DNA from 3 places in the Halomonas aestuarii genome. Region 1 is predicted to be linked to each of the others. Evidence: predicted binding sites of a transcription regulator. Region 1 holds the regulator's gene; each other region holds the start of a gene.
The links. Region 1 encodes sigma-54, which starts transcription at its own class of promoters, with help from an activator protein. Its sites were predicted from a motif close to TGGCACNNNNNTTGCTNT; they were not measured.
Positions count from the first base shown of each region.

Region 1 (9,210 bases):
CGAGACCCCGGCCGTGCTGCGCCAGCCGCCCCAGCGGATGCGCGGCGAGCGCTTCGACGCCTGGATCCATGACAACCGCGCCCGGCTGACCGACAATGTGCGCGGCTACCATCCGCCCGCGACCCACGAGGACCCCGAGTCATGACGCGACCTTCCCTCGCCCCCCTGCTGACCCTCGGCGTCATCGGCGTGCTGCTCGGCAGCGCCCCGGCCCTGGCCCTGGAGGGTGACGCCAGCGCCCCGATCGAGGTGGAAGCCAACCAGCTCGACCTCGATGACCGCGCCGGCACCGCCGTCTACACCGGCAACGTGGAGATCCGCCAGGGCAGCATGCAGCTGACCGGCGACCGGGTGGAGATCGTGCGCAACGACGAGGGCGAGCTCAGCCGCGCTACCGCCACCGGCGAACGTGCCTACATCGAGCAGAAGCCCGCCCCGGACGAGCCCCTGGTCCGCGGTTGGGGCCGCACCGTCGTCTACCACGTCGCCGATCGCCGCATCGAGCTGATCGACCGCGCCGAGCTGCACAAGGACGGCGACACCTTCGACGGGGGGTACCTCGAATACTTCCTCGACCGCCGCGTCGTCCAGGCCCGCTCCGAGGCCGAGGGCGTCCAGGAGCGCCAGCGCGTGCGGATGACCCTCGAGCCCGAACAGCAGGACGGCCAGTGATGAAGACCCTGAGCGCCCGGCACCTGGCCAAGAGCTACAAGCGTCGTCGCGTGGTGCAGGACATCAGCGTCTCCATCGAGCAGGGCCGGATCGTCGGCCTGCTCGGCCCCAACGGGGCCGGCAAGACCACCTCCTTCTACATGATCGTCGGCCTGGTTCGCGCCGATGCCGGCGAGGTGCACATCGACGACCTCGACCTCTCGACGGCCGCCATGCATGAACGGGCCCGGGCCGGCATCGGCTACCTGCCCCAAGAGGCCTCGATCTTCCGCAAGCTGTCGGTCGCCGACAACATCATGGCGATCCTCGAGACACGCCGCGACCTCGACCGCCAGGGCCGCCAGGCCCGGCTCGAGGAACTCCTCGAGGACTTCCACGTGACGCATATCCGCGACAACCTTGGCATGAGCCTCTCCGGGGGCGAACGGCGACGCGTGGAAATCGCCCGGGCGCTGGCGACCGAGCCCGCCTTCATCCTCCTCGACGAGCCCTTCGCCGGCGTCGACCCCATCTCGGTGGGCGAGATCAAGGGCATCATCCGCCAGCTCAAGGCCCGCGACATCGGCGTGCTGATCACCGACCACAATGTCCGCGACACCCTGGACATCTGCGATACCGCCTACATCGTGGGCGACGGCCGGATCATCGCCGAGGGCAATGCCGAGGCGATCCTGTCCAACCAGCGCGTGCGGGAGGTCTACCTGGGCGAGGACTTCCGCCTCTGATTGCAATCACCTGATATACCTGTCGTTATATCCCGACGGCATGAAGATTGCGGATGGCACGATTGTTGCAAATTATCAGGTTGCAACCCCCTCGGGCAGGGGCTAGGGTAGGGGTTTTCGGCACGCCGGGGGAACTCCTCTCATGGCCATGAAGGCTTCCCTGCAGCTTCGCGTCGGCACCCAGCTGACCATGACGCCCCAGCTGCAGCAGGCCATCGCCCTGCTGCAGCTCTCGACCCTGGACCTTCGCCAGGAGATCCAGCAGGCGCTGGAGTCCAACCCCCTGCTGGACGTCGAGGACGAGTTCGGCGAACAGGCGGTGAGCGAGACGCCCGACGACGACTGGGCCAGCGAGATCCCCGAGGAACTCACCACCGATAGCGACTGGTCCGACACCTACCAGGACCTCGGCACCGCCCCCGCCGGCGGCAGCGGCGAGGGCCCCGACTTCGAACGCCAGGCGTCGGGCCAGAGCCTGCAGGGCCACCTGGCCTGGCAGCTGGCCATGACCGACCTCGACGAGCGCCAGATGCGCATCGCCGAGAGCCTGATCGACAGCATCAACGGCGACGGCTATCTCACCCAGCCCCTGGAAGAGATCCGGGACGGCTTGAGGACCCAAGGCCTCGCGGGCCTGAGGAGCCGGGAAGTCGAGCAGGTGCTCCTGCGCCTCCAGCAGTTCGAGCCCACCGGCGTCTTCGCCCGGGACCTGCGCGAGTGCCTGCTGCTGCAGCTGGCCACCCTGCCCGATGACACGCCCCTGCTGCCCCAGGCCCGCCGCCTGGTTCGCCAGTTCCTCGAGGCGCTCGCGGGCGACGACCGCCGCCTGCTCAAGCGCCGGCTCGGCCTCGACGACGCGGCCCTCGACACGGTGATCGACCTGGTGCGCTCGCTGGATCCTCGCCCCGGCAGCGCCTTCACCGAGAGCGACAGCGACTACGTGATCCCCGACCTCGTCGCGCGTCATACCCGCGAGGGGTGGCAGGTGGAACTCAATCCCGAGGCCATGCCGCGCCTGCGCATCCAGCCCGACTACGCCGCCCTGATCCGACGCGCCGACAAGAGCGACGACAACCAGTTCCTCAAGGACCACCTGCAGGAAGCGCGCTGGCTGATGAAGAGCCTCTCCAGCCGCAACGACACGCTGCTGCGGGTGGGCCGCGAGATCATGGTGCGACAGATCGACTTCCTGGAGCATGGCGAGGAGGCCATGAAGCCGCTGATCCTGGCCGATATCGCCCAGGTCGTGGAGATGCATGAATCGACGATCTCGCGGGTCACCACCCAGAAGTTCATCCATACCCCGCGCGGCATGTTCGAGCTCAAGTACTTCTTCTCCAGCCAGGTGGGGGGCGGCAACGGCGAGGGCGACGCCCACTCCAGCACCGCCATCCGCGCCCGGATCCGCAAGCTGATCCAGGACGAGCCCCCGCGCAAGCCGCTTTCCGACAGCCGGCTGGTCGCGCTGCTCGAGGAAGCCGGCATCAGCGTCGCGCGCCGCACGGTGGCGAAATATCGCGAGGCGATGGGCATCCCCTCCTCCAGCGAGCGCAAGCGGTTGCGTTGAACGATCCCCCGCGACGCCCTCAAGCGCCCTCCTGCCGCCTATTGACCCGAACGCAAGCGATTGAAATGACGCCGTTCACGGGGAGCTCCAATCCCCCGGGGCGAAGGGGTATGCAGGACGGCAAAAAGGGTTACAATCGAGCCACACCCCGCAAGAGCAAGGAGCGTGTCATGCAAGTCAACATCACCGGCCATCATGTGGAACTGACCGACGCACTGCGTGACTATGTGCAGGAAAAACTGACCCGCGTCGAGCGTCACTACGACAACATCACCAATGTGCAGGTCACCCTCTCCGTGGAGAAGGAACGCCAGCAGGCCGCCTGCACCCTGCATGCCGCCGGTGCTGACCTCCATGCCGAAGCCATGGAGAGTGACATGTATGCCGCCATCGATGCCCTGGCCGACAAGCTCGACCGTCAGCTGGTGAAGCACAAGGAAAAGGCACAGGCCCGCGCCCAGGGCGCCGGCGCTCGCTGATCCCGTCATGACACTGGACGCCATCCTGCCCCCCGAGCGCACCCTCTTCGATGTGCCGGGGGGAAGCAAGAAGCGGGTGCTGGAGTTCTTCAGCACCTTCATCGCCCAAAACACGCCCAGCCTCGACAGCCAGGAGGTCTTCAGCCGACTGATCGGCCGGGAGCGGCTGGGCAGCACCGGCATCGGCAACGGGGTCGCCATTCCCCATGCCCGGAACCCGCACTGCAAGGCCCCCATCGCTGGCTTCCTCAAGCTGGCTGAGCCGGTGGACTTCGATGCCATCGACGGGGAACCGGTGGACCTGGTCTTCGTGCTGCTGGTCCCCGAGGAGGCCGACGAGGCCCACCTCGCCCTGCTCGGCCAGGTCGCCGGCGTGATGAACGACGCCGATACCCGGGCCCGGCTGCGGCACAGCTCAAGCCAGCGCGAGCTCCATGAGCACCTCATGGAGGCGATCCGACAACAGGCCCCGACCGGCAGCCAGGGAGGCTGAGCCCTCCCTGCCCCCCGGCCCGTCCCCCAGCCAGGAGACCCGCATGCAGCTCGTGATCATCAGTGGCCGGTCGGGTTCCGGCAAGTCGATCGCGCTGCAGGCGCTGGAGGACCTCGGCTACTACGCCATCGACAACCTGCCGGCGATGCTGCTGGGCTCGCTGGTGGACGAGCTACAGGATGACCGCACGGTGCGCTCCTCGATGGCCGTCAGCATCGATGCCCGCAACCTGCCGGAGGCCCTGAAACGCTTTCCGCAACTCCTGCACGATCTGCGCGCACGCAACGTGGACTGCCAGGTGGTCTACCTGACCACTGATGCCCGGATCCTGCTGGAGCGCTACTCCCACACCCGCCGCCGTCACCCGCTCACCCGCGGCAGCGACATGACCCTGGCCGAGGCCATCGACTCCGAGGAGCAGGCGCTCTCGGAGATTCGCGATCTCGCCGACCTGGTCATCGACACCACGCGGCTCTCGGTGCACGAGCTCCGGGGGCGCATCACCGACCAGGTGGCGGGCCATCGGGCGGAGCAGATGACCCTGACCGTGGAGTCCTTCGGCTTCAAGCGCGGGGTGCCCCTGGACGCGGACATCGTCTTCGACGCCCGCTGCCTGCCCAACCCCTACTGGGATCCGGCCCTGCGCGACGCCACGGGGCGGGATGCCAGCATCATCGCCTTCCTCGACAGCTACCCGGTCGTCACCGAGATGCATGACGACATCCTCGCCTGGGTGGAACGCTGGCTGCCCCGCTACCAGGCCAGCCAGCGCAGCTACCTCACCGTGGCCATCGGCTGCACCGGGGGACAGCATCGCTCGGTCTACCTGGCCGAGCGACTGGCCGACCACCTGGCGAAGCGGCATGCCGGCATCCGGCTGCGCCACCGCGAGCTGGGGATGCAGGTCAACCTCCCCGCCGAGGACGAGACGGACGGCAACGACCCGCTACAGGAAGGAACCTGACGCGTGCCGAAACGCAAGCTGACCCTGACCAACCGGCGTGGCCTGCACGCCCGGGCCGCCACCAAGCTGGTGCAGTGCTGCCGGCCCTTCGATGCGCGGGTCACCGTGCACCGGGGGAGCCAGGAGGCCGATGCCGGCAACATCATGTCGCTGCTGATCCTCGCCGCGCCCTGCGGCACCGAGCTCGAGGTCTACACCGAGGGCGAGGACGCCGAGGCGGCCCTCGAGGCCATCACCGCGCTCTTCGAGGCCCGCTTCGACGAGGATGCCTGAGCCCGGGCCCGCTGCGGGCCCGGGGCCGGTCAGCCGCCGGCCACCATCATCTCGTCGACCAGCCAGCTGCCGGTATGGATGCTGCCGCGGGTATCGGTATCGTCCCCCACGCCCACTAGCCCCTGGAACATCGTCTCGAGGTTGCCGGCGATGGTGAACTCCTCCACCGGATGCTGGATCCGTCCGTTCTCGACCCAGAAGCCGGCCGCCCCGCGCGAGTAGTCTCCCGTCACACCGTTGACGCCCTGCCCCATCAGTTCGGTGACCAGCACGCCGCGCTCCATGCGCGCCAGCAGGTCCTCGCGGCTCTGAAGCGGCGCTGTGATGCGCAGGTTGCGGGCCCCGCCGGCATTGCCGGTAGTGGTCAGGCCGAGGCGCCGAGCGCTGTAGGCCGAGAGCATGTAGCTCTCCAGGCGACCGTCCCGGATGAAGACGTTGTCGCGGGTCTGCACGCCGTCGTTGTCGAAGGGCGAACTCGCCATGGCCCCGACCTCCATGGGGCGTTCGCCGAGGCTGAACCACTCGGGGAAGAGCGCATCGCCCAGGCGATCACAGAGGAAGGAGGCCTCGCGGAACAGCGCCCCGCCGGCGATGGCGCTCATCAGGTGGCCGACCAGGCCGCTGGCCAGGGTCGGGTCGAAGAGCACGGGCATACGCCCGGTGGCCGGGCGGCGGGCGCCGAGGCGACGCAGGGTGCGCCGGGCGGCGCTCTCGCCTACCGCCTCGGCGGCAACCAGGTCGCGGGGGTCGCGGGCGCTGGTGTAGTCATAGTCGCGCTGCATGCCGTTCTCGTCCTCGGCGATCAACATGCAGGAGAGCGAGTGACGGCTGCCGCGCTGGCTGCCCAGGAAACCGTGGCTGTTGCCGTAGACGCGCACCCCCTCGCCGCTGGAGAGGCTGGCCCCGTCGGAGCTCTTGATGCCCGCCATGCCGCGCCCGGCCGACTCGCACCGCAGGGCGAGCTCGGTGGCCTCGTCGATGGAGAGCGGCCAGGGGTGGTGCACATCGAGGTCGGGCAGGTCGGTGGCCATCAGCGCCGCGTCGGCCAGGCCCGAGGCCGGGTCCTCGCCGGTGTGGCGGGCGATCGCCAGGGCCTTCTCGACCACGGCACGCACCGAGGCCTCGCCGGCATCGCTGGAGGAGGCCGTGCCCTTGCGCTGCCCCACGTAGACGGTGATGGCGATCCCCTGGTCCCGGGACAGCTCGACCGTCTCCACCTCGCCCTCGCGGACGCTGACGCCGACGCCCTGATCGACGCTGGCCCCCACCTCGCAGGCGTCGGCCCCGAGCTGGCGGGCCAAGTCCAGGGCCATCCGGGCGCGACTCTCCAGCAGGGCCTGCTGGGCGGCGGCATCGAAAGCCTGTGTCATGAACGTCTCTCCTCAGTCGGCCGGCCATGGCGCCGGCCTTCAAGATGGTGCATTGTCCAGCCCCGTGCCGCGGGCTGATATACTGGCGCGCAATTCGACCCCGACGATGTGGAACCCGCATGACCCAGGATGACCTCTCCCCGGCCGACGAGCGGCCCAGCAAGTCCCAGATCAAGCGCGAGATGCAGGCCCTGAAGCAGCTCGGCGAACAGATCATCGCCATGAGCGATGCCCAGCGCGCCCGCTTCCCGCTCTCCGACGACCTGCTGGCCGCCGTCGAGGAGGCCGGGCGTATCAAGGCCCGCGAGGCCCGCCGCCGCCACATGCAGTACGTCGGCAAGCTGATGCGCGGCGAGGACCTCGAGGGCATCCAGGCGGTGTTCGACGAGATCGAGAACGAGACGCTGCGCCGCGATCATGCCTTTCACCGCCTCGAGCAGTGGCGCGACCGGCTCATCGCGGAAGGCGACGACGCCGTGGAGGCCTTCGTGGCCGAGTTCCCGGACGTCGAGCGGCAGGCCCTGCGCCAGCTGATCCGGAACGCCCGCCGCGAGCGCGAGCAGGGCAAGCCGCCGACCAACGCCCGGCGCCTGTTCCGCCTGATCCGCGATACCGCGGGGTTGTAAACCTTTCACTTCTCGGGGCCTGTCCGGGGCCTCCTGAGAACAGCAACCCCCTTGTCTGGCTCAGGACTGGGTGCCGCCCACCGTCAGCTCGTCGAGCTTCAGCGTCGGCTGGCCGACGCCCACCGGCACGCCCTGCCCCTCCTTGCCGCAGACGCCGATGCCGGTGTCCAGTTCCATGTCATGGCCGATCATCGAGACGCGGCCCATGGCCTCGGGACCGTTGCCGATCAGGGTCGCGCCCTTCACCGGGGCGGTGATCCTGCCGTCCTCGATCAGGTAGGCCTCGCTCGCCGAGAAGACGAACTTGCCCGAGGTGATGTCCACCTGGCCGCCGCCGAAGCTCACCGCGTAGAGGCCCCGCTTGACGCTCCGGATGATCTCGGCGGGGTCGTCGTTCCCCGCGCGCATGTAGGTATTGGTCATGCGGGGCATCGGCAGGTGGGCGAAGGATTCTCGCCGGGCGTTGCCGGTGGGCGCCATGCCCATCAACCGGGCGTTCAGCTTGTCCTGCATGTAGCCGGTCAGGATGCCGTCCTCGATCAAGGGGGTGCACTGTCCCGGCGTGCCCTCGTCGTCGACGGTCATGGAGCCGCGACGGTCCGCCAGGGTGGCATCGTCGACCACCGTGACTCCCCTCGAGGCGACCTGCTGGCCAATGCGCCCCGCGAAGGCCGAGCTGCCCTTGCGGTTGAAGTCGCCCTCCAGGCCATGCCCCACCGCCTCGTGGAGCAGGATGCCCGGCCAGCCCGGACCCAGCACCACCGGCATCTGGCCGGCCGGGGCGTCGACGGCCTCCAGGTTGACCAGCGCCTGGCGGACCGCCTCGGTGGCATAGCGTTCGGCCACGTTGTCGTCGCGCAGCCGGGCCATGGCGAAGCGGCCGCCGCCGCCGGCGCTGCCGCGCTCGCGCCGGCCGTTCCTGACCGCGATCACGCTGACGTTGAAGCGCACCAGGGGCCGGATGTCGGCCGCCAGGGTGCCGTCGCTGGCCCGCACCAGCACCACCTCGTGGACACCGGTGAGCGAGGCGCTGACCTGGGCTACCGAGGGGTCGGCCGCCCGCGCCACCCGATCGGCCAGCTTGAGCATGGCGATCTTGTCCTCGGCGGAGAGGCCGGAGAGCGGGTCGACCCCGGCATAGCGCGCCGAGGCGGTCATGGCCACGCCCGGGGCGACCGCCAGGCGGTCGCCGCTGCGCACGATGCCGGCAGCCGTGCGACCGGTCTCGGCCAGGGCGTCGGCGTTGATCTGGTTGGAATAGGCGAAGCCGGTCTTCTCGCCGGCCAGGGCCCGGACACCGACGCCGCCGTCGATGTTGTAGCTGGCTTCCTTGACCTCGCCGTCCTCCAGCACCCAGCCCTCGTGCCAGCTGCGCTGGAAGTAGAGGTCGGCATAGTCGATGCCACGGCCCATGGCATGGCCAAGCCCGGTCTCCAGGGCCGCCAGGTCGAGGCCGCCCGGGGTCAGCAGCAGGGCGGAGGCCTCGTCGAGCATGTCGTGAGTCTGTGATGTCATTCGGCACTTTCCAGAGCGATCCGCGGCGAGGTCCAAGGGCCCTGCACGCGATAGTGGATTCGGGTCACGCGGTCGATGGCATCCCCGAACAGCTTGTCGGCGATGAACAGGGCACCGCCCACCACCGGGGCGCCGGCCAGCACCGCTGCCAGCGGCAGGTTGTTGCTGACCGGGACAATGACCGTCAGACGCTGGTCGAGTTCCCGGCGCGCCAGGTCGACGCTGCCATCCAGGGTGAAGCGGGTCGCGGGCCCCTCGATCTCCACCGGACCACGGGTTTCCAGTACCCCACCATACAGGGTGGCGGCACCGCTGACACGATCGAAGGCGGTCCCCTGGCCGGTGACATCGGAGAAATCGAGCCTCAGGCGGCGCAGCAGGTTGTCGACGTTGAGCAGCCCGATGACCCGGGCCGAGGGAGACTCGACATTGACGAAGCGGCCGTCGCGCAGCTCGACCTCGAGGCTGCCCTGGGACCGCGACAGGGCGAACTGCCAGGGGGCCCCGGGCCAGGCGAGCTGGCTCT
Region 1 covers NZ_CP018139.1:425,858-435,067, forward strand. The annotation lists gene lptC (LPS export ABC transporter periplasmic protein LptC) at 1-145, shown strand, start outside; gene lptA (lipopolysaccharide transport periplasmic protein LptA) at 142-672, shown strand; gene lptB (LPS export ABC transporter ATP-binding protein) at 672-1,397, shown strand; gene BOX17_RS01950 (RNA polymerase factor sigma-54) at 1,540-2,964, shown strand; gene hpf (ribosome hibernation-promoting factor, HPF/YfiA family) at 3,135-3,443, shown strand; gene ptsN (PTS IIA-like nitrogen regulatory protein PtsN) at 3,451-3,936, shown strand; gene rapZ (RNase adapter RapZ) at 3,980-4,900, shown strand; gene BOX17_RS01970 (HPr family phosphocarrier protein) at 4,904-5,173, shown strand; gene pmbA (metalloprotease PmbA) at 5,203-6,543, opposite strand; gene yjgA (ribosome biogenesis factor YjgA) at 6,663-7,169, shown strand; gene tldD (metalloprotease TldD) at 7,230-8,684, opposite strand; gene BOX17_RS17215 (YhdP family phospholipid transporter) at 8,681-9,210, opposite strand, start outside.

Region 2 (9,210 bases), 1.3 Mb from region 1:
GAAGCACGCCACCCGTAGCCGGGGCTTCCTGCACCCGGGGCGGCGTCGCATACCCAGCGAGAGGGGGAACACAACATGGACCATCACGCCCGCACAGAGCACGCCATCGACCCGACCACCATGAGCCACCGGGACGACCAGCCGCTGCTGCCGGACATGGAACGACGACGATTCATCAGGCTGGCGGGTGGCCTGCTCCTCATCACCGCCACGACCGTGGTGCTCGTGAGTCCCCTGCGCGCCGAGGTCATGGTCCCGAAGGACAACGCAAGGGGCAAGCCCTTCGCCGGCCGGGCACGCCGACGCGACCGGAAGGCACGCGGGCTCGACCGACAGGACTGGAACGACATGTCGTTCATCGAGCAGGTCGAGCTGCATCCGCGCAAGGGCGGCCGGCGGCTGCGCTATCCCAAGCCTGTCGCCAGCTCCCGCGGAATGGGCACCCAGCCGCCGGACCTTCGCCGACGCCTCGAGGGGAGTCGGTAGACCAGGGTTTCCAGAACGGTTTCCACGACGGCCGGCAGCGCCCGGCCGTCTCCCGATGCACGCGGCGCGCATCCCACGCCCCGGCCAGTCGGCCGGGGCGTCCTCGTTCAGGCCCGCCGGGCGTCACCCCGCCTCGCCATTCGCCTTGTAGTCGGCGGGCTCGACGCCCCACCTGCGCAGTCGCGAGAACAGCGTCGTCGGCTTGATGCCCAGCAGTTCCGCGGCCCCGCCGGCGCCGGACACCTTGCCGGCGCTCTGCATCAGGGCAGCGATGGCGTTGTCGCGCTGGCGGCGGGCCAGCTCCTGCTCGGACAGGGGCCCCGATTCCGGTGCCTCGGGCTGCGAGGCGGGCAAGGCGGGCGTCGAGGAGGCCGACAGCAGGTCATCGAAGACCAGTCGGCGGTCCTGGGAGACGATGACCTGGCGCTCGATGACGTTCTCCAGCTCGCGGATGTTGCCGGGCCAGGCGTAGCTCTTGAGGATCTCCAGCTGCGCCAGCGGGATGCGCTCGCCGGGCTTGTTGAACTTCTGGCAGGCGCGCTTCAGGAAGTGCTGGGCCAGCAGAGGCACGTCCTCGATCCGCTGGCGCAGCGGCACCGAGGCGATCGGAAAGACGTTGAGGCGGAAGAAGAGGTCCTCGCGGAAGGTGCCGGCGGCCACCATCTCCTGCAGGTCGCGGTTGGTCGCGGCGATCATGCGCACATTGACCTCGCGGGTGCGGTTCTCGCCAACCCGCTCGAACTCCTGGTCCTGCAGCACCCTCAGCAGCTTGCCCTGCAGCTCCAGGGGGATCTCTCCGACCTCGTCCAGGAACAGGGTACCGCCGTCGGCCAGCTCGAAGCGGCCCAGGCGATCGCTGGTCGCCCCGGTGAAGGCGCCCTTCACGTGACCGAAGAACTCGCTCTCGAACAAATCCCGGGGAATCGCCGCGCAGTTGACCCGGATCAGCGGGCGATCGCTTCGGGCGCTGTCGGCATGGATGGCGCGGGCGATCAGCTCCTTGCCGGTGCCGGACTCGCCGTGGATCAGCACGTTGGCATCGGTGGGCGCCACCAGGGCGATCTGGTGGATCAGCTGGGCCACCGCCGGGCTCTCGCCGACGATCTCGCTGTGGTTGAGCTCGGCGGTGATCTCCTCCTGCAGGTACTGGTTCTCGAGCTCCAGGCGACGCTTCAGCGAACGCACCTCCTCAAGGGCCTCATGCAGCCGCTGCTCGTTCAGCTTGCGCTCGCTGATGTCGCGAAACAGCACCACGGCGCCGACCAGTCGCCCCATCTCGAAGATCGGCGTGCTGGTGTACTCGACCGGGACCGGCTGGCCGTTCTTGTGCCAGAACACCTCGTCGTCCACGCGATGGACCTGGCCGTCGCTGAAGGCGGCATGGATCGGGCACTGCTGCACCGGATATTCGCTGCCGTCGGTGCGCGTGTGATGGAACAGCCGATGGGCGTCGTGTCCCACCATGTCGGCACTGCCCCAGCCGAGCATGCGCTCGGCGGCCGGGTTGACGAAGGTGGTCTGGCCCTTGGCGTCGAGCCCGTAGATGCCCTCCCCCGCCGCCCCCAGGATGAGCTGGTTCTGGCGTTCGATGCGCTCGAAGACCTGCTCGATGCGCTGCCAGCCGACCTTCCCGCTGCGATGCTGGCGGCCCAGCTCGGCCTGGGCGCGTCGCCGCTCGACCGTGTCGTGCTCGATCAGGGTCAGCAGCAGCTCGCGCCCCCCCGGCAGCGGCACCGCGGAGACCTCGACCTTGTGCGGCTGGCGGCCGAGGTCGAGCAGCACCAGGTCATTCGACCAGGCCGGCGGGGACGACAGGGCCTCATCGGTGAAGCTCACCCAGAGCGGGAGGGAGGCGCTCAGGCAGTGGCTGAACGGGCGGGCGTTGAGCCCGTCCGCGCCGCCCCCCATCAGCGCCTCGGCGGCCGGGTTGACCTTCACGACCCGGTCCGTGAAGGGATCGACGATCAGCATGGCGTAGGGAACGACCTGGAAGGCCTGATCGGACAGGGGCATGGCGGCGACTCGCAGGAGGATTCCCCTGTGTACCACAGGGCCTCATCCCCGACCCGAGATTTCGTCAATTCACTCACGATATTTCGGGAGTTACGACATCTCGTGAACATCGCCCGGTGCAGCGCGGGGCCCACGACCACCGCCAACCCTTTAAAGGACAAACCCTTTTTCGAGATTCAGGGAGTTTGGCACGGCGCTCGCAGCTATATGCCAGGTCCAGTGGACACGCTGGACAGTCATCAGAACGCCGATGAGCGGATCCGCTCCCATCCCGCATGATCCCGTGAGGTGAACAACAAGATGAAAGATCACAACAGCCTGGGTAACCCCTTCGACCATCGCCAATCCCTGATCCATGGCAGCGCCTGCGACTGCCATGACTGCAAGGCCACCTCGGGCCACGACGCCGCCTCGGCCGAGGGCCATGCCCATGCCCATGCCCACACGGCCCAAGCGAAGACCGAGCAGGAAGCCCTGCCGGACAGCGAATCGATGCTCGATCGCGCCGTGGAGAGCGCCCTGGTGCGCGGCATCTTCGGCCACAGCGACATGCATCGTCGTCAGTTCATGAAGCTGGTCGGCGGCGGCACCGCGGCCGCGGCGCTGGCGAGCTTCCTGCCCATGGACGCCATCAAGGCGGCGGTCAAGGAGGACATGGGGCCCCTGGAGAAGTCCAAGCTCAATGTCGGCTTCGTGCCGATCACCTGTGCGACACCGATCATCATGGCGCACCCCATGGGCTTCTATGAGCGCTATGGCCTGGATGTCTCGGTGATCAAGACCGCCGGCTGGGCCGTGGCCCGCGACAAGTCGCTGAACCGCGAGTACGACGCGGCCCACATGCTGACCCCGATGCCCCTGGCCATGACCATGGGCGCCGGCTCGACCCCGGAGCCCTACATCATGCCGGCCGTCGAGAACATCAACGGCCAGGCGATCGTGCTGCACAACGACCACAAGGACAAGCGCGATCCCAAGCAGTGGAAGGGCTTCATCTTCGGCGTGCCGTTCGAGTACTCGATGCACAACTTCCTGCTGCGCTACTACGTCGCCGAGCACGGCCTCGATCCCGACCAGGACATCCAGATCCGGGTGATTCCGCCCCCCGAGATGGTCGCCAACCTGCGCGCCGGCAACATCGACGGCTTCCTGTCGCCCGATCCCTTCAACCAGCGCGCCGTCTACGAGCGCATCGGCTTCATCCACCTGCTGACCAAGGAGATCTGGGAGGGCCACCCGTGCTGCGCCTTCGCCACCAGCCAGGCGTTCGCCACCGAGAACCCCAACACCTACGGGGCCCTGCTGCGCTCCATCATCGACGCGACCCAGTACTCGTCGAAGCAGGAGAACCGCAAGGAGATCGCCGCCGCGATCGCCCCGACCAACTACCTGAACCAGCCGGTGACGGTGATCGAGCAGGTGTTGACCGGCACCTACGCCGACGGGCTGGGCGGGGTCCAGCAGGTGCCGGACCGCATCGACTTCGACCCTTTCCCCTGGCACTCGATGGCGGTGTGGATCCTCACCCAGATGAAGCGCTGGGGCTACATCGAGGGCGACGTCAACTACCAGCAGATCGCCGAGCAGGTCTACCTGGCAAGCGATGCCCGGAAGGTCATGAAGGAGCTGGGCTACGACGCCCCCGAGGCGGCCAGCCGCAACTACGAGATCATGGGCAAGACCTTCGACTACACCCAGCCCGAAGCCTACGTGAAGAGCTTCGCCATCGGGAGGGGGTGACATGGACCGCACGACCACCGAGTGGAACATCAGTCTCAACATGAGGGCGGCGCTGGTCGCCCTGGTGTTGCTGGTCGTCGGGCTGGGGCTCTGGGAGGGACTCAACCAGGTCCCCACCGCGGGCAACACCGCCGAGATGACCGAGTACGAGAAGCTGATGGGCGGCGTCGAGGACACCGCCCGGGTGCCCCCGCCCTCGGACGTCATCGAGCGCGCCTGGGAGGAGCTGTCCAACCCCTTCTACGACGCCGGCCCCAACGACAAGGGCATTGGCATCCAGCTGGGGTACTCCCTCTACCGGGTGCTCGCCGGCTACCTGCTGGCGGCCGCCGTCGCCATCCCGGTCGGGTTCCTGATCGGCATGTCGCCGCTGATGTATCGGGCGCTGAACCCCTTCATCCAGGTGCTGAAACCGATCTCGCCCCTGGCCTGGATGCCCCTGGCGCTCTTCATCATCCGCGACTCCGAGGCATCGGCGATCTTCGTGATCTTCATCTGCTCGATCTGGCCGATGCTGATCAATACCGCCTTCGGCGTGGCCGGGGTGCGTGAGGACTGGGTCAATGTCGCCCGCACCCATGAGCTCTCGCCGCTGAAGACCGCCTTCCAGGTCATCCTGCCCGCCGCGGCCCCGACCATCCTCACCGGCATGCGCATCTCGATCGGCATCGCCTGGCTGGTCATCGTCGCCGCCGAGATGCTCGTGGGCGGCACCGGCATCGGCTACTACGTCTGGAACGAGTGGAACAACCTGGACCTGACGAGCGTGATCTTCTCGATCCTGATGATCGGGGTGGTCGGCATGCTGCTCGACATGTGCCTGGCCTCGGTCTCGCGCCTGGTGACCTATGAGGAGTAACCCCATGAGCCAACATTTCGTGCAAGTCCAGCAGGCCAGCAAGCGCTTCCCCCAACGTGGCCAGGAAGACCTGACCGTCTTCGAGAACGTCAACTTCAACCTCGAGAAGGGCGAGTTCGTGTGCATCATCGGCCACTCGGGGTGCGGCAAGTCGACCATCCTCAATGCCCTGGCCGGCCTCGACCAGTTCACCGATGGCGGACTGATCATGGAGGGCCATGAGGTCACGGGTCCCGGGCTCGAGCGCGGGGTGGTGTTCCAGAACTACAGCCTGCTGCCCTGGCTCACCGCCCTGGAGAACGTCAAGTTCGGCGTGCGCGCGCGCTGGAAGGAGTGGACCAATGCCCAGGTGGACGAGCACAGCCGGGACTACCTGAGCATGGTCGGCCTCGACGACGTCATCGACCGCAAGCCCTCGCAACTCTCGGGCGGCATGCGCCAGCGCGTCAGCATCGCGCGGACCTTCGCCACCAAGCCCAAGCTGCTGCTGCTCGACGAGCCCTTCGGGGCGCTGGACGCCCTGACCCGCGGGGTGATCCAGGACGAGCTGATCAAGATCTGGGGCCGCGACCGCCAGACGGTGTTCATGATCACCCATGACGTCGACGAGGCCATCCTGCTGGCCGACCGCATCCTGCTGATGACCAACGGGCCCGAGGCCCGCATCGCCGAGGCGGTGGAGATCGAACTGCCCCGGCCGCGCAGCCGCGCCGAGGTCGTCAAGCACCCCAACTACTACAAGATCCGCAACTACCTGATCGACTTCCTGGTGAATCGGTCAAGCACGCTGCGTACCGCCGACATCGACGGGCGTGGGCTGTCCTATCCCCAGTCCATCAACCCCGCCAGGGCGGACGCCGACTCCTCGACGCCCGACGAGGGCGACCCTGCCAACCCCAAACTGGTGAACTTCACTCCCAAGGAGACCCATCATGGATAAGCTCGAGATGCGCCACACCCTGCTCGCCGCCAAGGCCCGCAAGCAACTGACCTGGGAAGAGATCGGAAAGAGCATCGGCATGTCGCCGGTCTGGGTGGCGTCGGCCTGCTACGGCATGAACAGCGCCACCCCGGACGCCGCCAAGAAGATCTGCCAGGTGCTGGATGCCGAGCCGGACGTCGCCGCCGCCCTGGAGGCCTTCCCCACCAAGGCCTGGGACGAGGCCATCCCCCAGGACCCGCTGATCTACCGCCTCTACGAGGTGGTGGGCGTCTACGGCGAGACCCTCAAGGACGTGATCCAGGAGAAGTTCGGCGACGGCATCATGAGCGCCATCGACTTCTCCATGGAGGTGGACAAGGTCGAGGACCCGAAGGGCGATCGCGTCCTGCTGACCCTCAACGGCAAGTTCCTGCCCTACAAGGCCTGGTGAGTCAGCCGGCTTCCGCCTCGAGCCTTCCCAGCGTGCGCTCCACGGCGCCCCGGTAGCCGCTGCCGAACATCAGCAGGTGATTCAGCAGCGGATACAACTGGAACAGGACTTCCCGCCTCGGCCAATCGCCGGGGCGGTTTCCGTTCCAGTAGGCCTCGAAGAACGCCTCACCCGGCGAGCCGAACAGCGTCAGCATGGCCAGGTCCACCTCGGGATAGTGGCGATAGACCGCCGGGTCGATGATCGCCGGCCCCCGGGTCGTGAAGAGCACGTTGCCCGACCACAGATCGCCATGGACGAGGCTCGCCGGGGCGTCCGGCAGCCAGGCCTCGAGCCCGTGGGCGACGGCCTCGAGGCGATGGCGCAGGTCGCCGCCCATCCGCCCCCGCGCCTGGCAGGCCTCGGCGAGGGGCAGCAGGCGACGCTCGCGCTGGAAGGCGCGACCGTCGGCCATCGGCGCATTGGGCTGTGGGGTGTGGCCGCAGGCGTTGTCGCGCGGCCAGCCATGGGCGTCGCCGACGCAGGCGTGAAGGTCTCGCAGCCCCTCCCCCAGGCTCGCCTCGTCCCGGCGTGAGCCCCCCGTCTCCAGCGCCTCCATCACCAGCCAGCCATCGCCCTCGGCCAGCACCTCGGGCACGACCAGCCGGGTGCCGGCATCGCGCAGCGCCCTCAGGCCATCGGCCTCACCAGAGAGCCGCTCGGGGTCGTCGCGCTTGATCACCACCGCCCCCTGGTCGGTCGCCAGGCGATGGACCTCGGCGATGTCGCCGCCGCCCAGGGGCCGAGGCTCCCCCCGTGGCGTGAGGCCGGCCGAGGCCAGCAGGCGCTGCAGAGACCGTTCCATGGATGTCACCCCCTCCCCCGTTGACGATCCCCCGAGGGTCGCCAGAACCCGCGGCGCTGTCAAAGCCGCTCGCTCCACTCATGGGACCAAAAAAAGACCGCCCGAGGGGGCGGCCAGAAGGGACATTCAGGGGATATAGGGGCAAGGCTGGGGCCGAGAGCCCCCGGGATCACTCGGGCATCAGCACGCTGTCGATCACGTGGATGACGCCGTTGCTGGCACCGATGTCGGCCGAGATCACGGTGGCGTCGTCGATCATGACGCTACCATCCATGGTGGTGATGGTGATGTCCTGGCCCTGCACGGTGGTGGCGCTGTCGGCCGCCATGGCATCGGCGGCCATGATCTTGCCGGGCACGACGTGATAGGTCAGCACGGCCTGCAGGGTCTCCTTGTTCTCCGGCTTGAGGAGATCCTCGACGGTGCCTTCCGGCAGGGCGGCGAAGGCCTCGTCGGTGGGGGCGAAGACGGTGAAGGGCCCTTCGCTCTTCAGCGTATCGACCAGGTCGGCCGCCTGCACCGCAGCCACCAGGGTCTCGAACTGCCCCGCCTCGACGGCGGTGTCGACGATGTCCTTCTGCTTCATGCCATGGTGATCGGCCTGGGCGCAGCCGGCGACGAACAGAGCTACCGCACCGGCGGCAAAGAAATGAGTCACGGGATTGGTGAAGGTCTTCATGGTCAGGCATTCCTCTTGGTGGCTTACTCGGGCACATGCCCGGTGGGTCAGTTCACTGACGGGTCGGTAGGCTCTGCGCCTCAACCTGTACACAACTTAGACAGTGTACAGATATTGGACAAGTATTATTTTCCTCCACGCGACGCGGCCGCCCGTAGCGCCCTGTCGGGAGATGCGCCCTGTCGGGAGGCGCTCCGTGGCGGGGATGGCTGACGCGAGGGCCTCGATATGGCACAACGGCAGGCGGGACCACCGGAACAGAGGAGTACACCCCATGTACAAGTTGGCCTTCTTCGTGCCCGTGGAGGACGCCGAGGCCGTCAAGGAGGCCGTGTTCGCCTCCGGGGCGGGACGCATCGGCGACTACGAGGCGTGCTGTTTCCAGACCCCGGGCACCGGGCAATTCCGCCCGCTGTCGGGCGCCGACCCGCATATCGGCCGGGTCGGCGACCTGGCGCGGGTCGAGGAGCTCAAGGTGGAGCTGGTCTGCGAGGATGGGCTGATCCGCGAGGCGGTGGCGGCCCTAAAGGCGGCCCACCCCTACGAGGAGCCGGCCTACGACGTCTGGAAGCTGGAGACCTGGTGAGCGCCGGAACGGGCGGGGACACGCCGCGCACAACGCCGCACGGCTGGAGACGGGCCGCGGCTCGGCCTATGATGCGGGGTCCGACATGCCATTTCCGCTCAGGAGGAATCCCCCCATGCCCATCGCCATGATCACCGGCGCGACCTCGGGCTTCGGTCGCGCCGCCGCCCGCCGCTTCGCCGCCGATGGCTGGTCGCTGATCCTCACCGGCCGCCGCACCGAGCGGCTGGAGGCGCTGAAAAAGGAGCTCGGCGACAGCGTCGAGGTGCTGGCCCTCACCCTGGACGTGCGGGATGCCCAGGCGGTGGCCCGCGCCGTCGACGAGCTGCCCGAAGCCTTCCGCGGGGTCACCTGCCTGGTCAACAACGCCGGCCTGGCGCTGGCGCCCAAGCCCGCCCAGGAGGTCGAGCTGGCCGACTGGCACACCATGATCGACACCAACGTCACCGGCCTGGTCAACGTCACCCATGCCATGCTGCCGCTGCTGATCGAGACGGGCCGCGGGGCGAGCATCGTCAACATCGGCTCGGTCGCCGGCAGCTGGCCCTATCCCGGCGGCCACGTCTACGGCGCCACCAAGGCGTTCGTCGAGCAGTTCGGCTACAACCTGCGCTGCGACCTGAAGGGCAC
Region 2 covers NZ_CP018139.1:2,688,663-2,697,872, reverse strand. The annotation lists gene BOX17_RS12565 (hypothetical protein) at 76-486, shown strand; gene BOX17_RS12560 (sigma 54-interacting transcriptional regulator) at 610-2,499, opposite strand; gene BOX17_RS12555 (CmpA/NrtA family ABC transporter substrate-binding protein) at 2,800-4,239, shown strand; gene ntrB (nitrate ABC transporter permease) at 4,241-5,098, shown strand; gene BOX17_RS12545 (ABC transporter ATP-binding protein) at 5,103-6,038, shown strand; gene cynS (cyanase) at 6,031-6,471, shown strand; gene BOX17_RS12535 (fructosamine kinase family protein) at 6,473-7,315, opposite strand; gene BOX17_RS12530 (fasciclin domain-containing protein) at 7,485-7,994, opposite strand; gene BOX17_RS12525 (YqfO family protein) at 8,269-8,580, shown strand; gene BOX17_RS12520 (SDR family NAD(P)-dependent oxidoreductase) at 8,696-9,210, shown strand, end outside.
Region 2: a site for sigma-54 is predicted at 2,686-2,703, ahead of BOX17_RS12555 (CmpA/NrtA family ABC transporter substrate-binding protein). Genes of this name have one in related genera too.

Region 3 (9,210 bases), 1.4 Mb from region 1:
GGGTGGCGCCCACGTCCAGGGTGCCGATGCCCTGCTGTCCCCGCAGCAGCTCCTCCACCTCCTCGGCACGATCGAGCAGGGCGACCGCCTTGGGGAGCAGCTGGAAGCCCAGGGCATTGAGCTTGAGGCGCTTGCCGATGCGATCCAGCAGCCGACAGTCGAACTGGCGTTCCAGCTCGGCCAGGGCGGTGCTGGTCGCCGACTGCGAGAGCGCGAGGGCGCGGGCCGCCCGGGAGACGCTCTCGTGCTGGGCGACGGCGACGAAGACTTCCAGCTGGCGCAGGGTGTAACGCATGACGATCCTCGCGGGTCTTGATATCCAGATTATAGATAAGTGTTATCCATACAATCCATTTAACAGATAATGCCCCGGCTCTTAGAATTGCGGTATCGATTTGATGGTCCAATCTATTCATTTTTGGAATATTAAAGGAGTCGGCATGAGCAAGTTCGCGCTAGAGGACGTTCTCAGTGTGCATCACTGGAACGACTCCCTGTTCAGTTTCCGGACCACCCGGGAGCGCAGCCTGCGCTTCAAGAACGGCCAGTTCGTGATGATCGGCCTCGAGGTGAACGGCAAGCCGCTGATGCGCGCCTACTCCATCGCCAGCCCCAACTACGAGGACCACCTGGAGTTCTTCAGCATCAAGGTGCCCGATGGTCCGCTGACCTCGCGGCTGCAGCACCTGAAGGTGGGCGACCAGATCATGGTCAGCCGCAAGCCCACCGGTACCCTGGTCACCGACGACCTGCTGCCGGGACGCAACCTCTACCTGCTCTCCACCGGCACCGGGCTGGCGCCGTTCATGAGCCTGATCCAGGACCCCGAGGTCTACGAGCGCTTCGAGAAGGTGGTGCTGGTGCACGGCGTGCGCAACGTCAGCGAGCTGGCCTACGCCGACTTCATCCAGAAGGACCTGCCCGCCCACGAGTACCTGGGCGAGGAGATCAGCGAGAAGCTGGTCTACTACCCCACCGTGACCCGGGAGACCTTCCACACCATGGGGCGGCTGACCGACCACATCCGCAGCGGCAAGCTCGCCGAGGACACGGGACTGCCGGCCATCGATCCCAAGCAGGACCGTGCCATGATCTGCGGCAGCCCGGCGATGCTCGACGACACCAGCCACCTGCTCGACGAGCTGGGCTTCACCATCTCGCCGCGCATGGGCGAGCCCGGCGACTACGTCATCGAGCGGGCCTTCGTCGAGAAATAGGGCGCGACCCGCGCCCGAGGCATCCCTCACGGCCGACGATGGCGGATGAAAAGAACCCCCGCAGGTCATGCCTGCGGGGGTTCTACTGTGCGGGCGCCTGGCGTTCAGGGCCTCAACGGCATCCTTGCCGGTCTTGCCGGTGCGGCGTTCCGCTCACCTGCTCCAGGGCGGTGACGAAGGTCTTGCCGAAGGTACCGACACCAGGCGGGTGATCAGACCGCGTCCTTGCCGGTCTCGCCGGTACGGATGCGGCGGTGCGGCGTTCCGCTCACCTGCTCCAGGGCGGTGACGAAGGTCTTGCCGAAGGTACCGGCACCAGGCGGGTGATCAGACCGCGTCCTTGCCGGTCTCGCCGGTACGGATGCGGATCACCTGCTCCAGGGCGGTGACGAAGATCTTGCCGTCGCCGATCTTGCCGGTGTTGGCCACCTGGGTGATGGCATCGATCACCTTCTCCGCCATGTCGTCATCCACGGCCACCTCTAGCTTCACCTTGGGCAGGAAGTCGACGACATATTCGGCGCCGCGGTAGAGCTCAGTGTGACCCTTCTGGCGGCCGAAGCCCTTGACCTCGGTGACGGTGATGCCCTGGACGCCGATCTCGGAGAGCGACTCCCGGACGTCGTCGAGCTTGAACGGCTTGATGATGGCGGTCACCAGTTTCATGGTCTTGATCCTCGTCGTGTCCGTTGGTCGGTGGCGGTGGCCGCCACCCTGGCTGCGTTCATTGTGCCAGAGCATACACCCGCTGCGGGAGGAATAAAAAAGGCCCCCCGAAGGGGGCCGGGCGGAGCTTACGGGCTCGCGCGGGTCCTTGCCTCACTTCTTGGAGGCGCTGAACTCGGGGTAGGCTTCCAGGCCGCACTCGGCCAGGTCGACCCCTTCGTACTCTTCTTCCTCGGTGACCCGGATGCCCATCACGGCCTTGAGGATCAGCCAGACGATCAGGCTGGCCACGAACACCCAGAAGAAGATGCCGAGGATGCCGATGAGCTGCGGACCGAAGCTTGCTCCGCTGTTGGTCAGCGGCACGGCCAGCACGCCCCAGATGCCGACCACCCCGTGCACGGAGATGGCACCCACCGGGTCATCCAGCTTCAGCTTGTCCAGGGTCACGATGGCGATGACCACCAGCAGGCCGCCCACGACACCGATCATCACGGAGCCCAGTGCGCTGGGCGAGAGCGGATCGGCGGTGATGGCCACCAGGCCCGCCAGGGCGCCGTTCAGGGACATGGTCAGGTCGGCCTTGCGGAACCACAGCTTGGCCAGGATCAGCGCGGCGATCACGCCGCCGGCGGCGGCCGCGTTGGTGTTGACGAACACCTGGGCCACATTGTTGGCGGAGGACACGTCGGACATCTTCAGCTCGGAGCCGCCGTTGAAGCCGAACCAGCCCATCCACAGGATGAAGGTACCCAGGGTAGCCAGCGGCAGGTTGGCGCCGGGGATGGCGTAGATGCTGCCGTCCTTGCCGTACTTGCCCTTGCGCGGGCCGAGCACCAGCACGCCGGCCAGGGCCGCGGCGGCACCCGCGAGGTGCACGATGCCGGAGCCGGCATAGTCGGAATAGCCGACCTCGGCCAGCCAGCCACCGCCCCAGGTCCAGTAGCCGGACACCGGGTAGATGAAGCCGGTCATGACCACGGCGAAGGCCAGGAAGGCCCACAGCTTCATGCGCTCGGCCACGGCACCGGAGACGATGGACATGGCGGTGGCCACGAACACGACCTGGAAGAAGAAGTCCGAGCGCATGGAGTAGTAGGGGGCGTCATCGCCGCCGGCGAGCACCGCATCGACGCCGTTCTCGCTGCCGATCAGCGCGCCCAGGCTCGGCAGGATGCCTCCGGCCTCGCTGGAGTACATCACGTAGTAGCCCACCAGCAGGTACATGGTGCAGGCGATGGCGAACAGGGCGATGTTCTTGGTGAGGATCTCGGCGGTGTTCTTGGAGCGCACCAGGCCTGCCTCGAGCATCGAGAAGCCGGCGGCCATCCACATGACCAGTACGCCGCAGATCAGAAAGTAGAAGGTATCGAGCGCGTAGCTCAGTTCCGGAAGTTCACTCATGGGTGTCTCTCCACGTCAGGAATGGGAAGGGAGGGGCCGTCAGACGGCATCGGCTCCGCGCTCTCCGGTGCGGATGCGGATCGCGTCCTCCAGTGGCGTGACGAAGACCTTGCCGTCGCCGATCTTGCCGCTGTTGGCCGCGCTGCAGATGGCGTCTAGTACGGTATCGAGGCGCGCGTCGTCCACGGCGACCTCGACCTTGACCTTGGGCAGGAAGTCGACGACGTACTCTGCACCGCGATAGAGCTCGGTGTGGCCCTTCTGGCGGCCGAAGCCCTTGACCTCCGTGACGGTGATGCCCTGGACGCCGTTTTCAGCGAGTGCCTCGCGGACGTCGTCGAGCTTGAATGGCTTGATGATGGCGGTGATCAGCTTCATGTCGGATCTCCCCTACGGATGATGGGCGGCGCAATGCCACCGAGAAGTGGCTGCCCTGTCTTTGCGCAAACCGTGCCACTTTGCGGAATATTTTCGTGATTTCAGTGGACTGGGGGTGCATCTGGTGAAGGGAGGCGATGGGGTGCAGGAGGCCGATCGCGGTCATGCACTGTTCTGGTGCCATGTCGAAGTGCATCTGCACCATGGTCAAGCATAGCCGGATAATGCGCGGCGCCCGAGGCTTGCGTATCCTCTGGACAGGCATCCAAATCACGTTTCAGGAGAGACATCATGGTGAGCCACGACCGCATCAGCCGCCTGGCCCAGCAGATCGGCGACCGGCTGCAGGGCGCTTCCCAGGCCCCGGAAGAGGTGCAGAAGGGGATCCAGCAGGTGGTCAAGGGCGCCTTCGACCGCCTGGAGCTGGTGTCGCGGGAGGACTTCGACATCCTGATGGACGTGCTACAGCGCACCCGGGCCCGTGTCGAGGCCCTGGAGCAGCAGGTGGCGGCACTGGAGGCGGTGCTGGACACCGCCCCCGCGCGGGAGACGACGAGCGCATCGGCGCTGGCGCTGCCGGAGGAGCCGAGTGCGGCATCCACGCGCGAGCCGAATCAAGAGCCCGGCCCCGGTGCGAGCGCCGATGACGCGAACCCCGAGGAAGACGCCGGCGCCGGCGAGTCCAGCCGCTGATCCTCGCCCGGTATCGGGCGCCCCCCGCCGGCCTGGACTAGCCTGAGGGCAGACAGGCGGCGAGGGATCGCGCATGACGCTGGCAATCATCCACACCCGGGCGGGCCTCGGCCTCGAGGCGCCCGAGGTGCTGGTCGAGGTGCACCTGGCCAACGGGCTGCCCGGCATCACCCTGGTGGGACTGCCGGAGGCCGCCGTCAAGGAGAGCCGCGAGCGGGTCCGCAGTGCCCTGGTCAATGCTGGCTTTGACTTCCCCCTGCGACGCATCACCCTCAACCTGGCCCCCGCCGACCTGCCCAAGGAGGGCGGCCGCTTCGACCTGCCCATCGCCCTGGGGCTGCTGGTCGCCTCCGGCCAGGTGCCCCGCGAGGCCCTCGAGGGCGTCGAGTGCGCGGGCGAGCTGGCCCTGGACGGCCGGCTCAGGCCGGTGGCCGGGGTGCTGCCCATGGCCATGGCCACCCGCCATGCGCGCCGCCAGCTGATCGTGCCCCGGGCCAACGCCGACGAGGCTGCCCTGGCCGGGGACCTCGACGTGCTGCCCGCCGATCACCTGCTTGAGGTGGTGGCGCACCTGCTGGGGCAGGCGCCCCTTCTCCCGCACCGCTCGCCGGGCCCCGCCCCGGCGCTGGAACCGGGCCCCGACCTGGCGGACGTGAGGGGCCAGCACCAGGCCCGGCGTGCGCTGGAGGTCGCCGCCGCCGGCGGCCACAACCTGCTCTTCGCCGGCCCGCCCGGGACCGGCAAGACCATGCTCGCCAGTCGCCTGCCGGGCATCCTGCCCCCGCTCACCGAGCAGGAGGCCCTGGAGGTGGCGGCGATCCGCTCCGTGAGCGGGCTGCCCCGCGCCGAGCAGTGGGGGGTGCGCCCCTTCCGCGCTCCGCACCATACCGCCAGTGCCGTCGCCCTGGTGGGCGGCGGCTCCAAGCCGCGCCCCGGGGAGATCTCCCTGGCCCATCGCGGCGTGCTCTTCCTGGATGAGCTGCCGGAGTTCTCCCGGCACGTCCTGGAGGTGATGCGGGAGCCCATGGAATCGGGGCAGATCCACATCGCCCGGGCCAGCCACGAGCGACGCTTTCCGGCCGGCTTCCAGCTGGTGGCGGCCATGAACCCCTGTCCCTGCGGGCACCTGGGCGACCCGCGTCAGCCCTGCCACTGCACCGCGGCCCAGATCCAGCGCTATCAGGCACGGCTGTCCGGTCCGCTGCTCGATCGCATCGACCTTCAGGTGGAGGTGCCGGCGCTGGCACCCGAGCAGCTGACCTCCCGGGAGCCGGGAGAGTCCTCGAGGGTGGTGCGCGAGCGGGTGCTGGCGGCGCGGGCGAGGCAGGCGGCCCGCGGGGGGCTCAACGCGCAGCTGTCGGGACGGGCCTTGGAGGAGGCCTGCGCCCTGCAGGCGCAGGATCGGGCCTGGCTGGCCTCGGTGCTGGAGCGGTTGAAGCTGTCGGCCCGGGCCTATCACCGGGTGCTGCGGGTGGCCCTGACCCTGGCCGACCTGGCCGGAGAGGCGCGACCCGGGCGCGACCAGCTGATCGAGGCCATCGGCTACCGTCAGCTCGACCGGTTGCTCAAGGGGTGAAGGGCCGCGCGCTCACCGGGCGGTGATCATGGGGTGATCAGAGGGCCGTGGCGTCGAGGGCCCCGCTGATGTCGGTGCGCCAGGCGGGCTCGTCGCGTCCGGTGCGGCGCAGTTCCAGGCTCAGGCGATAGGGCAGCAGCTCGCGGTCCGAGAGCCGCAGGCGGGGGCCGTCGGCGACCAGGCGGGTCTCTAGGCGCCACTGGTTGTCATGGCCGCCCTCTGCCATGGCCTCACGCCACTCCAGGACCTGGGGTCCGCCCGAGACCGCCAGCAGGGCCCGGGTCAGGCTCTCGAGCAGGCGCTCGTCGGTGAGCCCCAGCCGCGCATCGACCTCCGGCATCGCCAGCAGCAGGACCTGATCGACCGCCGGGCTCGGCAGGGGCGGGGTCGCCGTGACCCGTTCGGCGGCGCGCTCGCTCAAGCCGAACAGGGCCTGGCGCACGGTGGTCGGCTGCTCCGGGGAGCCCGCACAGCCGGCGAGCAGCAGGGTCAACAGCAGCGGCATCAGGTGGCGCGTCATGGCGAATGCCGCTCCCCGACCGGGGCGCCGGCCGGCTCCAGCGTCTCGACGAAGCGGTCGAGCACCGAGAAGAGTTCGCGGCGAATCGGCTCGGCCTCGTTGACCAGGTGGTGGCGGGCCTCGGGATGGCGATGGATCTCCGCGTTGGGAAACTTGCGGGCCAGCACGCTGAGGTTCCATTCCCAGTCTACGGTGAGGTCCTGCTCGCCCTGCAGGATCAGGGTCGGGACCGGGCTCGGGGGCAGCGCCAACAGCTGCGGCATCCAGCGGCGCATGGCGCCCACCCAGTCCATCGCCAGGCGGTCGGCCTGGAGGGGGTCGCCCACGCGCAGGAAGTCCGCGAAGTCGGCATCCGTGGAGTTGGCGCGGAACTTGCGCGGGATCGAATCCACGAAGGGGCCCACCAGGCGGTGCAGCCAGCTCGACTGGTTCCAGCCCCAGGGGCGGACCAGCGGGGCCAGCAGCGCGAGTCCCGACCAGTGGCCGTCGTCTCCCCGGGTCAGGGCATCGGTGGCTAGGATTGCCGCGCCGGTACTCTGGCCGATGCCGAGCCAGGGACGGGGGGCCAGCCCCTCGTACTGCAGATGTTGCTGCAGGTGATGCAGGCAGCTGCCATAGTCATTGAAGTCGTCGATGGAGGCGCGCCGGCCGCTGGAGAGGCCATGGCCGGGCAGGTCCCAGAGCACGACCCGCCAGCCCCGCGCCAGCAGGCATTCCAGCAGGTGGCGGTAGAGGCCGAGGTGGTCGAAGTAGCCGTGCACCACGAAGGCCGTGCCGATGGGCGATTCGGGGCTCCAGACCTGGGTCCACAGGCGAAAGTCGCCGGCCTCCAGGTAGCCCACGTAGAGGCCCACCCGCTCGGCGAGCAGGGGCGCCAGGCCGTAGTGGCCCAGGTAGCGTTCCAGCTCCTGGCCGGACCGGTCGGCGGGGGCGAGGGGGCCCAGAGCCTGCAGGGGGGTGAAGTCGCTCATCGGTTTCTCCGCAATGCCCGTTCATGCTAGCGCCAAGGCGACGGCGCGACCAGCGAAGCCTTTGGCGACGGGCCATGGGCCTCATCATTTGGTCTAGCTTCCGGTGCCTCGAGGCGGCGATGGCTTTACATGTGGAAGTATTTTCCACAAAATTGACCCACGCAGTCATCTTTCCCTGTCCGGCCGGTCGGTGCCAGGGGGCACCGAACAGCCAAGCATGAGGAGTACGACCCATGACCCAACGCATCACTCGCCATCGCCTCCAGGTGGCCGCCGAGCTGGACCGCTTCATCAACGAACAGGCCCTGCCGGGGACCGGCGTCGATCCCGAGGCCTTCTGGCGCGGGGTGGATGCACTCTTCCATGACCTGGCCCCGCAGAACCGCGAGCTGCTCGCCGAGCGTGACCGCCTCCAGGAGAAGCTCGATACCTGGCATCGCGAGAACCCCGGCCCGGTCCGCGACATGGCCGCCTACCGCGCCTTTCTCAAGGAGATCGGCTACCTGGTGGAGGCGCCCGCCAAGGTCAGCGTGACCACGGCCAACGTCGATCGCGAGATCACCGCTCAGGCCGGCCCGCAGCTGGTGGTGCCCGTCAACAACGCCCGCTATGCCCTCAACGCCGCCAACGCGCGCTGGGGTAGCCTATACGACGCCCTCTACGGCACCGATGCCATCTCTGAGGACGATGGTGCCGAGAAGGGCACAAGCTTCAATCCGAAGCGCGCCGAGAAGGTCATCGACTACGCTCGCGGCGTGCTGGACCGTGCCGCCCCGCTGGCCACCGGCTCCCACCGGGATGCCGTCAAGTACGCCCTGCGCGACGGCCAGCTGGTGGTCTCCCTGGAGGACGGCCGCGAGACCGGCCTGCAGGATCCCGGCAAGCTGGTGGGCTTCAACGGAGATGCCGACAGCCCCGAGTCCATCCTGCTGGTCAACCACGGCCTGCACCTGGAGATCCAGGTCGACCCGAGCCACTCGATCGGCAAGACCGACCCGGCCGGCGTCAAGGACGTGATCGTCGAGGCCGCGCTGACCACCATCATGGACTGCGAGGACTCCGTGGCGGCGGTGGACGCCGAGGACAAGGTCGGCGTCTACACCAGCTGGCTGGGCCTGATGAAGGGCGATCTGGAGGAGCAGGTCGAGAAGGGCGGCAAGACCATCACCCGTCGCCTCAAGGCCGACCGCACCTGGCACACCACCGACGGTGGCACCGTCACCCTGCCGGGGCGCTCGCTGATGTTCGTGCGCAACGTGGGCCACCTGATGACCACCCCGGCGCTGCTCGACGCCGAGGGCAACGAGCTGCCCGAAGGGATCCTCGACGGCATCGTCACCGGCCTGATCGCCCTGCATGACCTGAGCAAGGGCGAGGGCGAGCCGCGCAACTCGCGCACCGGCTCCATGTACATCGTCAAGCCGAAGATGCACGGCCCGAAGGAGGTCGCCTTCGCCAACACGCTGTTCGGCCGGATCGAGGACATCCTCGGCATGACCCGCGACACCCTGAAGATGGGCATCATGGACGAGGAGCGTCGCACCTCCGCCAACCTCAAGGCGTGCATCGCCCAGGCGCCCTCCCGGGTGGTGTTCATCAACACGGGCTTCCTCGACCGCACCGGCGACGAGATGCACACCGCCATGGAAGCCGGCCCGATGATCCGCAAGGGCGACATGAAGCACAGCACCTGGATCCAGGCCTACGAGCGCAGCAACGTTCAGGTCGGCCTGGCCTGCGGCCTGCGCGGCCACGCCCAGATCGGCAAGGGCATGTGGGCCATGC
Region 3 covers NZ_CP018139.1:1,801,218-1,810,427, forward strand. The annotation lists gene BOX17_RS08280 (LysR family transcriptional regulator) at 1-295, opposite strand, end outside; gene BOX17_RS08285 (ferredoxin--NADP reductase) at 441-1,217, shown strand; gene glnK (P-II family nitrogen regulator) at 1,545-1,883, opposite strand; gene BOX17_RS08295 (ammonium transporter) at 2,037-3,287, opposite strand; gene BOX17_RS08300 (P-II family nitrogen regulator) at 3,327-3,665, opposite strand; gene BOX17_RS17165 (accessory factor UbiK family protein) at 3,957-4,358, shown strand; gene BOX17_RS08310 (YifB family Mg chelatase-like AAA ATPase) at 4,432-5,934, shown strand; gene BOX17_RS08315 (hypothetical protein) at 5,972-6,454, opposite strand; gene BOX17_RS08320 (alpha/beta hydrolase) at 6,451-7,425, opposite strand; gene BOX17_RS08325 (malate synthase G) at 7,659-9,210, shown strand, end outside.
Region 3: a site for sigma-54 is predicted at 1,935-1,952, ahead of glnK (P-II family nitrogen regulator). Genes of this name have one in related genera too.